4 regions of the Halomonas sp. TG39a genome follow, and region 1 is predicted to be linked to each of the others. Evidence: predicted binding sites of a transcription regulator. Region 1 holds the regulator's gene; each other region holds the start of a gene.
What was found. Region 1 encodes PhoB, which activates phosphate uptake and scavenging genes when phosphate is short. Its sites were predicted from a motif close to TGTCATANNNNTGTCANA; they were not measured.

Region 1 (4,735 bases):
GTTTACGTGATGCGTGCCGCGGGCTGCGTGGTCAATGACTATGCGGATCGCCACTTTGACGGCCATGTGAAACGTACCAAAAACCGTCCATTAGCCACGGGCCGGATCAGCGAAACCGAGGCGCAGCTGCTGTTTATTGCCCTGGTGGCCGCGGCGTTTATTCTGGTACTACTAACCAACTGGTTTACGGTGCTGCTCTCGCTGGGCGGGGTGCTGCTGGCGATTATTTATCCGTTTATGAAGCGCTATACCCACTTTCCCCAGGTGGTGCTGGGCGCGGCTTTTTCCTGGGCAATTCCGATGGCTTTTGGCGCCGTGCTTGGCCACGTGCCGCTGGAAGCATGGCTGCTATTCTGCGCTAATGTGTGCTGGACAGTGGCCTATGATACCCAGTACGCCATGGTCGATCGCGACGACGATTTAAAAATTGGCATTAAATCGACGGCCGTGCTGTTTGGAAACGCGGATCGTTTGATTATCGGCCTGCTCCAGTTAGCCACTCTGGGGTTGTTGGCCTGGGTAGGCTGGCGGGTTGGTTTAGGTGGATTCTTCTGGTTAGGGCTTGCGGCCATGGCGGCGACTTTCCTGCATCAGCAGCGCTTAATTCGCTATCAGGAGCGGGATCCCTGCTTCCAGGCGTTTCTCAATAATCACTGGTCGGGGCTACTGATTTTTGCCGGTATCGCGCTAAGTTGGTGGCCTATCACTGGGTAATCTCGGCGGTTGTCATGTAACTGTCATCAAGTCATGGTGTTATCGTCATTGACATGTCATTGAACTGTTTTTCTTTGAATTCGCTTTCTTTGAACTAGTTTTTTCGAACACCGTGAGGCTCTGGTATGACCGCCAAGACCGTTCTGATTGTCGATGATGAAGCGTCGATTCGCGAGATGATCGCGGTAGCGCTGGAAATGGCTGACTATCGCGTGCTCGAAGCGGATAATGCCCAAGATGCTCATGCTATGGTGGTTGACCACCAACCCGATCTACTGCTGCTGGACTGGATGATGCCGGGCACTAGCGGAATTGAGCTGGCAAGGCGCTTAAAGCGTGAAGAAGCTACCGCCGAAATTCCTATTATTATGCTCACCGCTAAAGGCGAAGAGGATAATAAAATTCAAGGGCTTGAAGCCGGTGCCGATGACTATATCACCAAGCCCTTTTCACCCCGGGAATTGGTGGCTCGGTTAAAGGCGGTGCTGCGCCGTGCGACCCCGCGTGGGGTTGAAGACCCGATAGAGATTAACGGTCTGCTACTTGATCCGGTAAGCCACCGGGTCAGCGCCCACGGCAAAGCGCTGGAAATGGGGCCTACCGAGTACCGTTTGCTGCAGTTTTTTATGACCCATCAAGAGCGCGCTTACACGCGTAGCCAACTGCTTGACCAAGTGTGGGGCGGCAACGTCTACGTCGAAGAACGCACGGTCGATGTGCATATTCGCCGCTTGCGCAAAGCGCTGGGCGACGTGCATCAAAACCTGATTCAAACGGTTCGGGGTACCGGTTACCGTTTCTCTGCACGGGTGTAAATGTGCGTTTATGGAGTCGTGAGCTGTGGCGAATAGCGTGGCTGTCCACGCTGGGTACTTGCTTAGGTTGGCTATTGGGCTCGGCTGGGCTAGGGCTTTCGGCAGGGCTAGCGGTATGCCTGTTTTACCATTTACGTCAGTTGCGCGAGCTCTACCAGTGGCTCACCCTTCACCCACACGATGAGCCGCCTGCTGCTCGCGGAATGTGGGGCGAGTTATTTGACCGCTTATACCGCTATCAAAAAAGCCAGCGTATTACCCAAAGCCGTCTGCGCGCTACCTTAGCGCGTATTCAAGAGTCGTCTGAAGCGATGCGCGACAGCGTGGTCATGCTTGACCGTCACGGTGATCTGGAGTGGTGGAACAGCGCTGCCACCGCCATGCTAGGGCTACAAACCGCCCATGACCGTGGTCAGCACATTACCAATCTGCTGCGCGATCCAAGCTTTATCAGTTACTTTAATGCGCGTAACTACAGTGAGCCATTAACGCTAACCTCGCCGATTGATGAACGGCGAATTCTGCAGTATCAAATTACCCTGTACGGTGACGATGAACGCTTGGTGATGGCGCGCGATATCACCCGCTTGCATCGCCTTGAGCAGATGCGGCGCGACTTTGTTGCCAATGTCTCCCACGAGCTGCGCACTCCTTTGACCGTGCTCTCCGGCTATTTGGAAACCTACAGTGATATTGCCGATCAGTTGCCGCCGCGATTAGGTCGTAGTATCCAGCAAATGCAGGAACAGACCCAGCGGATGCAGAATTTGGTCAATGACTTATTGCTGCTTTCGCGTCTGGAGATTGATCAGGGCGGTAAAGATCATCACCCGCTGCCACTTGGGCCTTTACTACAAAGCGTTTGTGATGATGCGCTGGCCCTGTCGCATCAGCGGCATACCATCACAGTGGCGCTTGAAAGCGATGCGCGGCTGTTAGGTAGCGAACAGGAAATTCGCAGCGCCGTCTCTAATCTGGCCTTTAATGCGGTGCGCTACACGCCAGCAGGCAGCCAAATCACACTGCGCTGGAAAGCTAGCGCTACTGGCGGGGGCTATATAGATGTTGAAGACAATGGTGAAGGGATTGATCCCGTTCATATTCCCCGCTTAACCGAACGCTTTTACCGAGTCGATAAGGGGCGCAGCACTGCGACCGGTGGTACAGGCTTAGGCTTGGCGATCGTTAAGCACGTGCTATTGCGTCACGATGCACAGCTGCAAATTGAATCTCATCCCGGCAAGGGCGCGCTGTTTCGCTGCTCCTTCCCCTCCTCGCGTCTGGTTTAATTAAGCAAAGGATCCAACGCACAACATTTGTAGAAGTGTGCAATATTGGCATGCAAGGTTGGTAAAACTTACTCATGTGTCATTTTTATACAGCTTTAAGCGCCAATTGATGGCTTGGGTAGTATTTCTTTGGTATAGCGGTTATTTGTTAAGTCATTGATTTTATTTGTTTTATATTTTTATTGTGACTTTTGGCATGCCAGCTGCACTTTATTAAGTAAGGAAGATGACCGCAGGAATTGCTGGCTACTGGTTAGCCTTTCTTTCTTAACCAAGCGGTAACAAACAGCGATCGGAGGTGGAATATGATGTCCAAGGATTTTCTCAAGAAAGCTGGTATTTTAGGTGTATCTTTTGGCCTGATGGCAAGCCCATTGGCGTTTGCACAAACAGATGAAAACACTGCAATTGATGAGAACCAAGGCATCACGGCTGATGAGCAGCCAATGGATGCACAGGGTACTGGTAGCTCTAGCAGTGATAGCATGAGTAACGATTTAACCCATGACGAAGGCGATGATGCCAGCGACATGGAGCCTCAATCAAGCAGTCACTCAGATGACGCTGAATATGACGAAGATGAACTTGTTGAAGAAAATGGCGGTAGCTAATTATTGATGATTTTTTAGATATCATTGAATGCTTTTTCATAGGATGAGGAAGCGATCAACAGGATGTTATACAGACAAGGATGTGCTTCGGATTCAAGGATGAATCAATAGGAAATCAAAACGTTAGTCAGGGTAAATTCCAGGGTTGGAATCCCGCACAAGGAGTGGAAGCTAGCGTTAGTCATTACCTATAACCTATTCTGATATCGGGCCCCGCTGTGCGGGGCCTAATTTTTTGCTGTCTGCTTTTTCGCCTCCTGCTTTTTCCTTATTACTTCTGCCCACCCGCCTTCGCTGCCACTCCCTTTACAGTACTTTTTTCGTTTTTCTATAAACGCTAGCGTCTAGCGGCCTATTAGCTGTGCCTGGGTTGCTTTGCTGAGTGTGTCATAAAGGCACAGACAATTTTGCGCATGTGTCATTAGTGCACATGTAATTAGCGTGCTTTTGTTTTTAGCGGCATATGATTGCGCGCAATTTAAATTGTTTAAGTATTTGATTTTTGGTTATTAACTTTTTAATTTTTGTTTTTGGCATTGCATATGCAATCTCAAGGCAGTGAAGCTAACCGCAGTGAGATATCAGCCACAGTGCCCCTCTCACTTCACTTCAGCGGTATCAAACAGTCGCCAGGAGTAAATAGTATGTTTAACGCATTTGTGAAAAAAGCAGCCGTTGTAGGTCTTTCATTTGGTTTGCTGGCCAGCCCGCTAGCCTTTGCCCATATCTCCATCGATGCCAATCAAGACTTCACGGTTGATGACGAGCCCATCCAGGCGCAGTCTCATCACACATCCGGCCAAGCAGATTTTAGCCCATCTGATCTAATGTATGACGAAGGCGACCGCCCTAATGTCGTCAAGGCAGAGTCTCATCGCACTAGTGGTCAAGCGGACTACACCGCTAAAGATTTGACCCAAGACGTAGGTGATGGAAACGTTTGGTAACAAAAGTTTGCAATTTCGAGAAAATATATTACGATTAGGTTGTGAGCTAAAAGCGTAAAAACGTGTCACACCGATAGGGATGCACGTCGATTCAAGGAATGAATCAAACGACAATCAGAGCGCTGGTCAGGGTTAAATTCCAAGGTTGGAGTCCCGCAAACGGAAAGGAAGCTAGCGCTAGTCATTGTCATAATCTTGTGTCCTTAGACCCTGCTGATGCGGGGTCTGATTTTTTGTGACACTTAAAACGCTCTTAAGCTACTATCCTCTTCGTTTGGGTGCTGTTTTCTAACGGCTCCTATCTCCATCAGCGCCGCTATTTTTCCATCAGCTCTCCGGAAGGCATGTCTGAACCAGCC
Region 2 (4,735 bases), 160 kb from region 1:
TGCCGGCCCGCCGGGCACCGGCAAAACCATGCTGGCCAGCCGCCTGCCGGGCATTCTGCCGCCGCTTTCTGAGGAGGATGCTTTGGAAGTCGCCGCCGTGCGCTCGGTTTGCGGATTACCGCTGGAAGCGGACTGGGGTAAAAGGCCGTTTAGGCAACCCCATCACAGCGCCAGCGCTGCGGCCTTAGTCGGTGGCGGTTCAAAACCCAAACCCGGCGAGATATCCCTTGCTCACCACGGCGTACTGTTCTTGGACGAACTGCCGGAGTTTTCCCGCCACGTGCTAGAGGTACTTCGGCAACCGCTAGAAACTGGAGAAATTCATTTAGCTCGCGCCAGCCATGAACGCCGATACCCAGCTCAGTTTCAATTGGTAGCCGCAATGAATCCCTGCCCCTGCGGCCACTTGGGCGACCCACGCCAGCGCTGTCAGTGTACCGCCAGCCAAATCCAGCGTTATCAAGCACGGCTTTCCGGGCCATTGCTAGACCGTATCGATCTACAAGTGGAAGTGCCCGCGCTGCCGCCAGAGCAGCTCACCGCACAAACCCAAGGCGAGTCGTCAGAAGCAGTGCGCGAGCGGGTGATGGCCGCCCGAGAACGCCAAATGGCCCGTGGCGCGCTGAATAGCCAGCTAAGCGGCAAAGCCCTGGAAGCCGCCTGCGCGCTTAACGATGAAGAGCGCGCTTGGCTGGCGGGCGTGCTGGAAAAGCTCAAGCTCTCCGCCCGCGCCTATCATCGCGTACTGCGCGTAGCCCTTACCCTTGCCGACCTTCAGGGCGAACCCAAGCCCACCCAACCGCACCTGATTGAAGCAATTGGCTACCGACAGCTGGATCGGATGCTAAAGGGGGCGTAAGCCCCCGAAAGCCACTGGACGGTTAGTGGGTGGAGGCCAATGAGTTCACTAGGCGCTGACACAGCGCATCCAGCTTCTGCCCCGTGGTTTCATCGTGTAACGCGCCACTATCATTGAAGGCGCTGCCCGCTTTCGCCAGCGACAATGGCTGTGGCAGCACGATCAGCCCCAGATTGGCTAACAGTTGCTGACCAAGGGGCAGCGCACGGATGCCGCCTAGCCCACCAGGGGAAGCCGATACCAGCGCTGCCCACTTACCGGCAAATAACTTGAGCCCCGGCGTATCCTGATAGGGACGTGATAGCCAGTCCAGCGTGTTTTTCAGCAGCGGCGTGATAAAGCCGTTGTACTCCGGCGAAGCGATCATCACCGCTTGGTGATCCGCCAGAATCTCACGCAGCTTCAGCACATTCTCCGGCACGCCCTGGGCTTCGATATCCTCATCAAACAGTGGGCAGGGGTAATCTTTTAAATCGATAAAGGTTGCTTCCCCGCCAAGCGCCTCAATACGCTTGGCGGCCAGCTTGGCTAGCTGCTTGTTCAGTGACGCTTCTCGGGCACTGCCTGCAAAGACCAGTACCTTTTTGACCGATGATCCCATTGTCATTTCCTCTTTGAATAATGTATTTGAAAGCCACACTATTTATTAATATTTACGCCTGTTGAGCAAGACGTATTTTACGACTCAGGGCCAGACTCGACGTGAAACCCTGCTGCCATTAAAACGTCTGCTCTTTGTCATTCAACTATCACTATTACGGATGAAAATTAGCAAAAGCTGCACCTGCTCTAATTTTTCTTCCTAAATGGTGAAATAGTGATGACAAAGCCGTTACTAGCGACTGCTCTACTCGCCTTTGCGTTTACCAGTGCGGCACACGCCCAGCAGAGCTTTCCCGCCACATTGTCCGGCCATGCCCAGCTACCCGGCAGCACCTTTGTGGCGGCTCCTTCCGGCGCCGCTGAGCATTACAACGTCTCCGGCCGTTTTACTGGCCAAGAGGGCCGTGTTGAGCAGTTATATACGAATATGCAAGCCACCGGCTTAGCGCTACCCTTCCCCAGCCAGCCTCTGCAGGGTTTTTCTGGTATTCGCTCGCTTGGCGATGACCGTTTCCTGGTGTTGACCGATAACGGCTTTGGCTCCAAGGCGAACTCCTCCGACGTCATTCTGATGTTTAACATCATAAAGACCGACTGGGACACTGGGCGTGTCATCATTGAGGAAACCGTTCAACTCTCGGATCCAAACCGCAAGGTGCCCTTCCCGATTATGAATGAAGCCACTCCTGGTCGTTTTTTAACCGGGGCTGATTTCGATATTGAATCGATACAGCCGGTGGGCGATAGCTACTGGATTGGCGATGAGTTTGGCCCGTGGATTATCCAGGTCGATAATCAGGGCGAAGTGCTGCAAGTGCTGGCCACCAATCCTGGTGGGACGCTGATGCGCTCCCCCGACAATGCCTTTGCCCTCACCCCGAACCCTGGCGCGCCTCTCGCTGATGATGTGAGAGTGTTTCGCTCCGGTGGTTATGAGGGCATGGCGCTCTCCGAAGACCAAACAACCCTCTACCCCTTACTGGAAAAGCCCATCTGGGATAGCAACGCCAACGCCCCGGAAACGATTGATGGCACCCCCGTATTAAGAATGTTCGAGCTCAACACTAAAACCGGCGAATGGGGCGACACAACCCGCTACTACCCCTTGGAATCAGCGGATCACGCCATCGGCGATTTCAACCTCATTGGCGGAACTCGCGGCTTAATCATCGAGCGTGATAGCCGCCAGGGCGACCCGCGAGAAGAGTGGGCAGACAATCCTGCCGAATTCAAACGCATCTATCTCGTCGATCTCGAACGTACGGACGAGCAGGGTGTGCTTGAGAAAATCGCCTATATCGACTTGATGGACATCCAGGATCCAGAGGGCCTTGCACCGCGGGGCACGATCAACGGCACCTTTAACTTTCCCTTTGTGACCATTGAGAACGTGGATCGTGTCGATGAGCGCACCATCGTGGTCGCCAACGACAATAACTACCCGTTTTCTATTGGCCGCCAGCAGGGGCGCGCCGATGATAATGAGCTGATACTGCTCGATGTGGAGGCATTCTTGAACGCTCAGTAATATACGGGGAAACGTGCACATCGGAAGGTGAAAGCACTGAATAAATCCATAGCGGAATTTATTCAGTGCTCGTGACGTCTAGGAATTCATCTCACCAATGTGTTTTATACCCCCTTTTGGCAACAATCCCTCACAAAAACGAATTACAAAAACTACTTACAAAAACTACTTACAAAAGCTGTCTACAAACGCATCCAGCGCTTCAAACAGCACTTCACGGATGGGGTCTGCCTCATTCACCAAGTGGTGGCGAGCTTCCGGGTGGCGATGAATTTCGGCATTGGGAAACTTCTTCGCCAGAATCGCTAAATTCCACTCCCAATCGACGGTCAAATCCTGCTCGCCCTGGAGTATCAGGGTAGGCAGTGGGTTGGGCTCCTGCGCCAGCAGCCGGGGCATCCAGCGGCGCATCGCACTTACCCAGGCAACGCTTAATCGCTCGGGCTGCAGCGGGTCACCTTCGCGTAGAAACTCGGTGAACTGCTCGTCGGTGGAGTTAGGTCGATATTTGCGCGGCAACTCTTTTAAGAACGGGCTGGCAATCAAGTGCAACCAGCTTGTTTGGCTCCATCCCCAAGGCCGCACCAGGGGCGCCAGCAGCACCAAACCTGACCAGCCGGAAGCCTCACGGCGAGTGAGCGCATCGGTGGCCAGAATCGCCCCACCGGTACTCTGGCCCACGCCTAACCACGGCTCAGGCGCCATGCCTTGGCTCTTTAGGGTCGTCTGCAGATGGGCCAGACAGTGTTGATAATCATCGAAGTCTTCTATTTCCGCCCGCGCCCCGCTGGAAAGGCCGTGACCGGGAAGATCCCACAGCACCACCCGCCAGCCCTTAGCCAGCAGGCGTTCAAGCAAATGGCGATATAACCCCATATGATCAAAATAGCCGTGCACCACAAAGGCAGTACCCACTGGCTGCGAGGGGCTCCACACCTGGCACCACAGCGCAAAGCGTCCCGTATCGATAAAGCCTGCGTGCACTTCACTGGTATCTAACAGCAGTGCTTCTAAGCCATAGTGGTGGAAATAGCCTTGCATGGCGTCTGCCAATATTTCCCCTGGCAACAAGCGGCTAAGGGCGGTATCGCCCGAGGCGTGGCGAAACAAGCCTTCCAGATGTTGGAAATCACGCATCGTTGTTTCTCCATAACGCCATTGTCCGTTGGCCTAGGCGCGGCAGATGGGTCGCGCTCCCAACACCTAATGCCTAGTCATTTGGTCGAGCATTTTAGCGCATTAGGGTCTACGCTGTTTACATGCCCGAGCAGGTGTGGAATTATTTTCCATAAATGCATTTTAATCTGCCCGTGGCCAACCATGTTCTAAAGAACAGAGTGCCCACGGGCATCCTCACAGGAGAAACCCCATGAGCGAGCGTATCACGCGCCACCGTTTACAGGTGGCAGCCGATTTAGATCGTTTTATCAATGAGCAGGCGCTACCGGGAACAGGCGTTGATGAAAATGCCTTTTGGGCCGGTGTGGATGCCCTGTTTCATGATTTGACCCCGAAAAACCGTCAATTACTTGAAGAGCGCGACACGCTGCAAGAGAAACTCGACGTATGGCACCGGGAAAACCCCGGCCCGGTGACCGATATGCCGGGATACCGCCGCTTCTTAAAAGAGGTTGGCTACTTGGCAGAAGCGCCGGCTAACGTCAAAGCGACCACCGCCAACGTTGACCGGGAAGTCGCCGTTCAGGCAGGCCCGCAGTTGGTCGTACCGGTTAGCAACGCACGCT
Region 3 (4,735 bases), 610 kb from region 1:
TGCCATGCCGTCAATGCGGATGATTCGAGCGCTCGATATGCGCTGGTGGCGTTACCGGCGCCGGCGACTATTTCGCCGCCATATCTTGCCGCTACTCGCTTACGACGATCAGGTACTACGGGATATTGGCCATTGCCGCGAAGATATTCTCTGGGCCAACCAGTTGCCATTAAAGGTCGATGCCCTTCAGGCGTTAAAGACCCGGCAGAAAACAGGCCATGTACTTCAAAGCTAACACCAAAAAAGCGTCGAACCTGGAGGGGTTCGACGCTTGTATCGACTTGCTACTGAGTATTTAAGCCTGGTGTTAAAGCCTGGCTTTTAGACGCCTATCGGCCCACCATCACGCTTTTGAATCACCACGGTTGATGCCCGAGGGCGTACTTGGCCGCTGGCCGCAACGGTGGCGTCTTGGGTCAGCGCGCCACCGTCGGCGGGCCAGTTACCGGGGTGCTGAATGTTAATAAACAGGGCGGTTTTATCCGGTGTGGCAAATATACCCGTCACTTCACAGCCGTTCGGCCCCACCGCAAAGCGCTTAAGTTGCTGCTGGTTGCTGCTGTTAATGACCGGGCCGGTTCCCTGGATGTCGTCTAGCCCATTAGGTACCACGGCAAGCAGCTGGTCGTTGGTGTACTCGGTTACCCCATCATAACCGTTATCGGTCTGGATCCAGAGGATACCCTGACCGTCTTCTCGCTCGTCGAACCAGAGTCCGTCGGGGCTGGCGAACTGATTCATTTCTGTCAGGCCTGAGTGGTTATCCGCATCGTCAGCGGCGGCGCCAAACACAAACACTTCCCAAGTAAAGGCGTTGGGCAACCGGCTTTCGCGCCAGCGGATAATGTGCCCAGCCTCGTTATTGGCACGTGGATTAGCCGCATTAGTGGGTGCCAAGTCGTAACCTACCCCCACCTGCTCCAAGCTATCACCACCGTTGGTATAGGTCGGTGCTGTTTCTTCACCTGTGCGTTGCGTGTTGTTGGTTAAGGTGAGGTAAACATCCCCCGAAGCCGGATCAACGGTCGCCCATTCGGGACGATCCATCGGCGTGGCGCCCATTAAGTCTGCCGCGTCGCAGGTATTGATAATCACACCGGCTAAATCATCCTCAGCCAGGCCTAAGGCCGCTGCCAGCGTTCGGCCGTCCTGTGTGTGCGCAGCAGGTGTCAGCGGCAGCCACTCACCACTGCCATCGGCGTGGAAACGGGCCACATAGAGGGTGCCGTTATCCAAATACTTGCTGCCGATGGCAAGACGGTCATAGTGCTCACCGGGACGATTGGCGTCGGCGGGATCCCAAGCGGCATCGGAGACGTATTTATATACGTACTCGTTGCGGGAATCGTGCCCCGAGTAGTAAACCACTGGCTGACCGGCTTCCAGCTTGCCTAACCAGCACCCTTCATGGCGGAAACGCCCAAGTGCCGTACGCTTAACCGCAAGGGCATCGCTGTAAGGATCGACTTCTACCTGATAGCCGAAGGTACGCGCTTCGTTACGGTAGTCATCCTCGGCGCGCTCGCCGCGGGGGGTAATATCGAAGCGGGCAAACTCATCGTTCTGCTCTGAAGCGTCCCCCGCCGAGGTTTCCCAGGCATAGCGGCCGCGTTCAGTGGGAATGCCGATGCGCGCGTCGTCCTGGAAGCGCTCGCCAGTATGAACAAAGATGTTTGGCCAGTTCTCTTCGCAGGCAATATAGGTGCCCCAGGGCGTTACCCCATTGCCACAGTTGTTATTAGTACCGCGGGTTTGAGCACCTGCTGGGGAAAAGCGCGTCTTGACGTAATCACTGCTCGCCACAGGCCCAGCCAAATCCATCACCGTTGCGCTTGTCAAACGGCGGTTATAGCGCGACCCCGACACATGCGCCCAGTGGCCGTTGGCGTCTTTTTCAACCTCAACCATAGTAACGCCATGAGCATTGATTTCGGTGCGCGACTCCTCCGCCGGGCGCTGCCCCTCATCCGCATTGGTGGGGCCGCCTTGAGGCGCCCATAGCGCTGCCTGGTCGATATATTCGTTGTTGAGTGCCAGCACAAAACGACGCGAGGCATTGTCAGCATCCAGGGCAAAACCGGCCATACCGTCGTGGTGCATGCCCACACTAGAGGCTTGACGCTCGGCGGTCATTGGCTGGTCAGACTGCCAACTTTCGCCAGCGCTTAACGGCGTTCCCCAGGGCACCAAGACTTGGGCCATGTAACCTTCCGGCACCACCACAGCATCAGTGAGTGACCCATGAATCGCCTCAAACGCCAGCGTCAGGGGTGTTTTTTGCGCGCCGCTTGAGGCAAGCGCTTGAGCAGCACCGCCAAAGCTAAGCATTGAGGCAGCCGCCATGCTCAAACCACCGCGCATCACGTCACGCCGTGACACATGGCGCGCCAATACTTCGGCAAAAGGTTGGTTGCCGCTGTGGTTAAACAGGCGATGGTCTTCGATCTCTTTACTCATTATGGTCTCCCCCTGATCGTTTGTAGGCCAACGATTGAACGTTAGGAGACACTAAAGAAGCTAAATGACAACACGATGACGGCGTGGCTGCATTTAGATGAAGAACGCTGGGCTAGACGCCCCAAATCCTATTGAGAGATACCGGCAACTCTGCTAAATTAACGCTAATAGTTATCATTAACACAGGAGTTATCCTCTCATGCAGCTAGCCGATAAGGGCACTCGCCAGGGGGATACGTCCCAGAGGGATACATCGGCCTCAGCGCCCCGCGAAGTAGATAGCAAAGAATTGCTTGGTAGCTCAGGCCAACTGGTGATTCACCATGAACAGCGCCGCTATGTGTTGCGCCGCACTAAAAGCGGCAAGCTAATCCTCAACGCTTAAAGCTGTTAACACTTCAGGCCCTGATTAATTTAAAGATTTATACAGCAAAGCCAGCCAGGTAGCCCATCGCACCCAGCCAGTGAACCATAAAAGAGGTGCGTCATGACTCCCTCCCAACAGATCGCCATTATCGAAGCCCTTGACGCGGCGCGCGCCGCTAAGCCACGCCTTCCTGCCATTGAGATTGCCGAACGCTTAGCGATCAGTGAAGGTGAACTCCAAGCCGCTCGCTTGGGCCGCGATGTATGGACGCTGCCGCTCACGCCCAACGAGCTTGCCGCCTACCTGCCCCAGTTGGGGCGGGTGAAGGCGTTGACCCGCTCCCGGCTGGCCGTGCTGGAACAGACCGGCGATTACCCTGAACTCAGCGGCGGGCCGCAAACTGGCCTGCTGCTCGACCCCGGCGGCCTGGATCTACGTTTGCTCTACACCCACTGGCACTGGGCCTGCTTGATCCGCGACCCTCTACCTTCCAGCAACGCAGAAGAGCCGCAGTGGCGCTGGAGCCTGCAGATATTTAACCAGCATGGCTGCGCCGTGCATAAATGCTTTGCTCTGGAAAACCCGCTGCCGCGCCCTTGGGGCGCACTGGCAGCCTTGGGAACGCGGGACACGCCGGCATTTACCCAGAGCATGCCCCGTCTCAAGCGCCCACTCCCCGAAGTCCCCTCCCTTGCTAGTGAGTGGGGTGCGATGCGCGATGTACACCAGTTCTTTGCGCTCCTCCAGCGCCATCACCTGGAGCGCATTGAGGCCAACCAGTTAATGGAGGGTCGCTTTACCCGTGCGCTGCCTGTGCACTCACTGGAAACGGTGCTTGAGCAGGCCAGCCATCGGGCTCTGCCGTTGATGCTGTTTGTCGCCAGTCCCGGCTGCGTGCAGATCCGTACCGGCATACTGCCCGCTCCGCAACGCGCCCGCGGCTGGCTGAACCTGTTTGGCGAGCAGTTCACCCTGCACCTTGATGACACCGCTATCGACCAAGTGTGGCAAGTCAGCAAACCCAACCGCGACGGCGGCGTGACCAGCATTGAGGCCTTCGATGCCCAAGGCTCGCTGGTACTACAGCTTTATGCAGAGCGCCAGGAAGGCCGCGCTGAGCGCCGAGAGTGGCGGCAGTTGCTGGATGAACTCGGCAAACAAGAGGCGGTGGCATGAAAGCAACCCGCCTGATACGACGCTCGCTGGCAGCACTGCTGGTTGGATGGCTGACCAGAGGGGCCGCATTGGCCAGCGATCGCTTGGGGGGCGATATCGCCGAAATCCTGGCCGCTGGACACGCTGGCCCCAAGGGGGTGTTTGAGCAGCTAGCGGCCACCGGTGCAACATAGAGATTATCAGCGCCCCACCGACCCTGGCGCCTTAATGGCGATCTAAGGTCACCTTCATGCTAGGTCACCACTGCTGACGGCGCGCCTCGATGTGTTCATACTTAATCCATGGAGTACGTTGTCATTTGCACAGGTCGCCAATTTAGGAGCAGGAATGAGACTGATCCGCCTCATGTGGGTGGTGCTGGCAGGGGTAAGTTTTAGCATCGGTGTACTGGGCATTTTTCTGCCTCTGCTGCCCACCACTGTGTTTATGCTGATGGCGGTTTACTGCGCCTCCAAAGGCTCGCCACGCTTTGAGGCCTGGATCCGCTCCCGCCACTATGTCGGGCCACTGCTGGTTACCTGGGAGCAGGAGCGCGCCATCCCCCGCCGCGCCAAGCTGGCAGCCGTTAGCATGATCGCATTGAGTGCACTGATCACCGGCTGGTCACTCGGCCCCGGCTGGCAACGCTGGGGAGTGATCGCTCTGCTGGTGCTGATTGCACTGTGGCTGGCTACCCGGCCAGAGCCTTCTTCTTCCTCTGCAGAGTAGCGTTCTGGCATGCTCACACTGCATATT
Region 4 (4,735 bases), 3.1 Mb from region 1:
TGACTGCCGCTAGCGGGCCTACCGCATTGGCCACATCGTTGGAGCCGTGGGCAAAGGCCATGGCACAAGCAGTGAAAATCATCAAAACGCCGAACACACGCTCAACGTTGGCATAGCCAAAATGATCATTGGCATTGTGTTCAAACTTGATACGCCGTTGCAAAATCAAGCCGATGCCCATAATCACCAGGCCCAGGAGGATCGACAGTAGCAGGCTCTGATTAAAGGTCAGATCCAGCCCCACGTGGGATAACCCTTTGGTCAGCGTGACCATCGCAACGATGAAACCTACCAGAAACACATAGCCAGGTACGTAGCGTTTGGCAGCTGTGAACGGGTTGGCGTCCTCGAATATCAAGTGGTGTACCGATTTAAACAGCACGAAACCGATGGTGCCTGCCAACAAGGGGGAGACCACCCAACTAGCGGCAATCGTGCCTACCGCGCCCCAGTCCACCGTGGCAGGGCCTAGCCCTGCGACCGCAAAGCCTACGATCGCGCCGACAATCGAGTGCGTCGTGGAAACCGGCCAACCTTTCATGGAAGCCACCAACAGCCATGTTCCCGCTGCCAGCAGTGCTGCCAGCATGCCGTAAACCAGCAATTGCGGGTCGTCCTGTAGCAGTTCGGGGTCGATGATACCTTTACGGATCGTATTGGTAACTTCACCACCGGCTAGCCAAGCACCCAGAAATTCAAAAATGACAGCAATCAGGATGGCTTGCTTGATGGTGATCGCTTTCGACCCCACCGAGGTTCCCATGGCGTTGGCTACGTCGTTCGCACCAACGCCCCATGCCATAAAGAAGCCAAACAAACAGGCCAAAATAATGAAGATTTCACCGTACTGGGCAATAATCAGCATGAAAGTCCCCTTAGCGGGCAGTCAGGATCTGCAGACGGCTACCTACGCGCTCGGCGCGATCGGATAGTTCGCCAACCCATTCAATGATCTTGTACAGAAAGATCACATCCACCGGCGGTAGCTGGCTCTCAAGCGCAAACAGCTGACGGCGAATGGTGATCTGTTGATCATCGGCTTGGTGTTCGAGGGTGTGCAGCTCACGGATCATCTTCTGCATCACGTCTGAGACGTTTTTGCCAAAGCCGGACTCCAGCAGGTCTTTCAACTCTTCTAGCGCTTGGCGTGCCTGGGCCACGCAGGCAACGCTGGTTTGGATATAAGCACGCATTGGCTCGGCCAACTCATCCGGCACGCGCATTTTACGCCCCAGCATAATGCCGGTAATGTCACGTACCTTATTGGCGATTTTGTCCTGCACGCTGATCAGATCGAGCAGGTCAGAGCGCGACACCGGTAGAAACATGGTGTTGGGCAGGTTCAACCGCAGCTCTGTTTTCAGCGTATCGGCGTCGTGCTCTAAGCGGGTGACGTTTTCGCGCAGTTCTGCCGCTTTGTCCCAGTCATCAGCTAGGGTTGCTTCAAAAAACGGCAACAGCTGATCGGCGCACTCATTGGCCTTGACGATATGCGCCAATAACGGCTGGAATGGCGAGCGGCCGAACATCGAAGAAAAAGGGTTGGAGGTAACCATAATGCCTTTTAGCCTGTTTTCGGGGAGCCTGGAAATGGCGGCGCCAGTATAAAGAGTGCGCCCGTCGCCGTCATGAAAAGTTCACAAATGTAATCAAATATTCATCTAAATGTCACGATAACGAGGTGGCTAGCGTCATGAAAAGCCCAACCCCCATGGAAGTGGAACTTAAACTGGCCCTTGCCCCGACTGGGCCTGCGGCGCTTACTCAACACCCGTATCTCGCTTCACACGCCGCGCGTAAACAAACGCTGACCAATACCTACTTTGATACCCCCCAGGGCGATTTGGCCAAGGCACGTATTGCGCTACGCCTACGCCAGGTAGACGGCCAGGTGCTGCAAACGGTAAAAACCGCAGGCCAGGGCGGCGGCGGGCTCTCGCAACGCGAAGAGTGGGAGTGGCAGGTGGCTGGCCCGCAGCTGGACCTCACCTCGCTTGCCGCGCTGCCCCCTTTTCAAGGTGAGCTCAGCGGTGTACTTGATGCCCTCGCCCCCCAGCTCAGCACTGATTTCACACGGCGTAGCTGGCAGCTAAAAGAGGGCGCACAAGGTCAGCAGAGTCATATTGAATTGGTGTTGGATGAAGGTGAGATTATTTGCGGCGGCTACCGCACGCCAATTCGCGAGGCAGAGCTCGAATTAAAAGGCGGCGAGCCGGAAGCGTTGTGGGCGCTGGCGCTTAAGCTTGCCGAACAAGTACCGCTTCGGCCTTCGGATAGCAGCAAGGCGTCCCGTGGCAATGCCCTTAGCACCCAACACTGGCCGCTACCCGAAGCGCACTCTCCGGCGGAGTGGCTGCACCGCGCCACGCTGGCGCTGGACGCCTATCACGACAGCCAGCAGGCCAGCTTTCTTAGCGACGCCCAGCAGGCGTTGATCGCCCTCGCCGACCATCCCGCGCTGGACACTACTGCGCGCAGCTATGCCCAGGCGCTTCCCAGCGCGCTTGATAAGCATGGCCAGCCCAATACGGCCTACGGTAAAGCGGCGTTGGCACTCGCCCATCGCTTGGCGTACCAAACCGCGCTACGCTAGCGGTTTAGCGCTCTATTTAGAACGGCATTGAGGCCCACTTCAGGATGATGCAATGAATTTAAACTTAACCCCTGGCGCGGAAGGCCTACGCACCCGTCTGTTTCACATTATTTTTGAGTCTGACACGCCGGGCGCAAAAGCCTTTGATATCGCCTTAATCGTGGCGATTCTGTTAAGCGTTGCGGTCATTCTGCTGGGCAGCATTGAGATTTATGCGGAGCGCTACGGGCATATATTTTTCTACGTTGAATGGATATTTACGCTGCTGTTCAGCCTTGAGCTAATTGTGCGCATTTACTGCCTTGAGCGCCCGCTGCTGTATTTAAAGAGCTTTTATGGGATCGTCGACTTAATCGCCGTATTGCCTACCTGGCTGGTATTGCTAGTACCGGGCGCCCACGGTCTGGTCATTGTTCGCTTGCTGCGAGTGCTGCGGATTTTTCGAATTTTGCGTCTCATGGAGTTTGTCGGCGAAGCCAGCCTGCTCATGGATGCCCTCAAACGCAGCATGCGTCAAATACTGCTGTTTTTCTCGGCAATTTTTATGGTGGTCACGCTATTCGCCGCGCTGATGTACACCATTGAATCACCGGAGGCAGGCTTCACCAGCATTCCGATGTCGATGTACTGGGCCATCGTTAGCATGACGACGGTCGGCTACGGCGATATCGTGCCCGCCACCGCGTTAGGCAAAGCCATCACCATGATTCTGATGTTGCTCGGCTACTCGATTATCGCCGTGCCCACAGGGGTATTCTCCGCTCAGGTAATCCGCTCGATTCGTGAGGATCGTTACTCAGAGGAAGCCTGCCCCGGCTGTGGTCATGACCGCCATGACAAGCGCGCCCGCTACTGCCTGCGCTGCGGCACTTGGCTGGACGAAGACAGCGAAGACCCGCGCAAGAAAGATGCCGACAAAAAAGACGACCAGGAAGACAAAAACGCGCCCCAGGACAGCTAAACTAGGTTGCTAAACCAAGTGTAGCTAAGCCGGGGGCGCGTGGTGTTCATTTAATACGGGAGGGAGTGGTTATCTCACCGATCACTCCACTTCGTGAGGGGCATCCCAGGGGTCTAGCTCGGCCTCGCTCCAGGCGCCATAGGTCGCATTGGGGAACACAATCCAGTCCTTGCCAAACCGCTCGGCATTCTCCTCAACGAGCGCGTGCTGCTGATACAGGTCGGCACCAGCGAACTCACCCGCGAAATCGTGTAGCGAGTCGCCTAGCTGCATTACCAGGGTGTGGTTATCCACCACCTCTGCGCGGCGCTCCGCCTTAGCAGGCCCCAGCAACATCACGCTCTGTTCCGAGACTTGGGGCAGCTCTAGCGCTTCCAAGGTGGCGATCGTATCGGCCTCGTTCTCCTGGTAGCGGTCAGAGACGTAAAAAATGGCTACGCCCTGCTCATCCGCGTAATCCAGGAACGCTTTAGCCCCCGGCATTAAACGCGGCTCGCCTTCACGCTCCCAATGCTTCCAAGTATCCCAGGTGGTGTAGTCGTGGCATGCCTGCATATCGCGAACCAACAGCGGGCTATTATCCAGCACCGTTTCATCCAGGTCGGTAATGATCGCCAAGTCGTCACTGCCGCCATGCGCCTCAATCTGATCTTCAAGCCGGTAGGTGGCGAGGGCAAACCCCTGACGCTGCAGAGCAGCCGCTTCTGCAGACTGCTGCTGATAGCGTAGGCCCATTGCATAAGCTTCCTGGGCACACATTTCTGCGTCATCACTATTTGCATGGCTGGTCAGTGGTAACGCGGTAAGGCTGGCTAACACTGCAAGGCTACATAGGCGAGAGGTAAAAGGCATCGTCATTAAATGATCTCCTGAGATAGGCGATCTCAAAAAGACGAGGCGACTCCTCGCCTTAAAGGATCACGATTTATTATCGAAAAGAACCGTTAGGATCATATTTTATTTTCATTGAACATTCAAATAATGAAAAATAGGCAAATTCCCTGCTCATTAAAGCTAAAAGCAGGGATTGCTCTGAAAAGTGTTCTTAGACGACGAAAGGAGAAATATCGCCGCGTCCTTCACGGATGATTTTCGGCGGCAGTTCGCGCAGGTCGATGACGCTGGTGGGGTCTAAGTGGCAGGCGCCGCCGTCGATAATGGCGTCCAGGTGGGCACCAAAA

Region 2: the regulator PhoB is predicted to act here: its motif matches at 1,596-1,613, upstream of U738_RS15030 (esterase-like activity of phytase family protein).
Region 3: the regulator PhoB is predicted to act here: its motif matches at 2,521-2,538, upstream of U738_RS13025 (PhoX family protein).
Region 4: the regulator PhoB is predicted to act here: its motif matches at 1,656-1,673, upstream of U738_RS02115 (CYTH domain-containing protein).

What each region holds. Positions count from the first base shown of each region.
Region 1 is NZ_JQLV01000001.1:3,514,822-3,519,556, reverse strand. It holds gene ubiA (4-hydroxybenzoate octaprenyltransferase) at 1-714, shown strand, start outside; gene phoB (phosphate regulon transcriptional regulator PhoB) at 840-1,529, shown strand; gene phoR (phosphate regulon sensor histidine kinase PhoR) at 1,532-2,818, shown strand; gene U738_RS15780 (hypothetical protein) at 3,124-3,429, shown strand; gene U738_RS15775 (hypothetical protein) at 4,074-4,376, shown strand.
Region 2 is NZ_JQLV01000001.1:3,358,225-3,362,959, forward strand. It holds partial or broken gene U738_RS15020 (YifB family Mg chelatase-like AAA ATPase) at 1-859, shown strand, start outside; gene U738_RS15025 (NADPH-dependent FMN reductase) at 882-1,460, opposite strand; gene U738_RS15030 (esterase-like activity of phytase family protein) at 1,680-2,990, shown strand; gene U738_RS15035 (alpha/beta hydrolase) at 3,156-4,127, opposite strand; gene U738_RS15040 (malate synthase G) at 4,360-4,735, shown strand, end outside.
Region 3 is NZ_JQLV01000001.1:2,909,217-2,913,951, forward strand. It holds gene U738_RS13020 (hypothetical protein) at 1-235, shown strand, start outside; gene U738_RS13025 (PhoX family protein) at 322-2,457, opposite strand; gene hemP (hemin uptake protein HemP) at 2,657-2,842, shown strand; gene U738_RS13035 (ChuX/HutX family heme-like substrate-binding protein) at 2,945-4,000, shown strand; gene U738_RS23340 (hypothetical protein) at 3,997-4,173, shown strand; gene U738_RS13040 (YbaN family protein) at 4,328-4,708, shown strand.
Region 4 is NZ_JQLV01000001.1:456,424-461,158, reverse strand. It holds gene U738_RS02125 (inorganic phosphate transporter) at 1-865, opposite strand, end outside; gene U738_RS02120 (TIGR00153 family protein) at 876-1,556, opposite strand; gene U738_RS02115 (CYTH domain-containing protein) at 1,694-2,593, shown strand; gene U738_RS02110 (ion transporter) at 2,646-3,554, shown strand; gene U738_RS02105 (5'-nucleotidase, lipoprotein e(P4) family) at 3,636-4,412, opposite strand; gene U738_RS02100 (L-threonylcarbamoyladenylate synthase) at 4,600-4,735, opposite strand, start outside.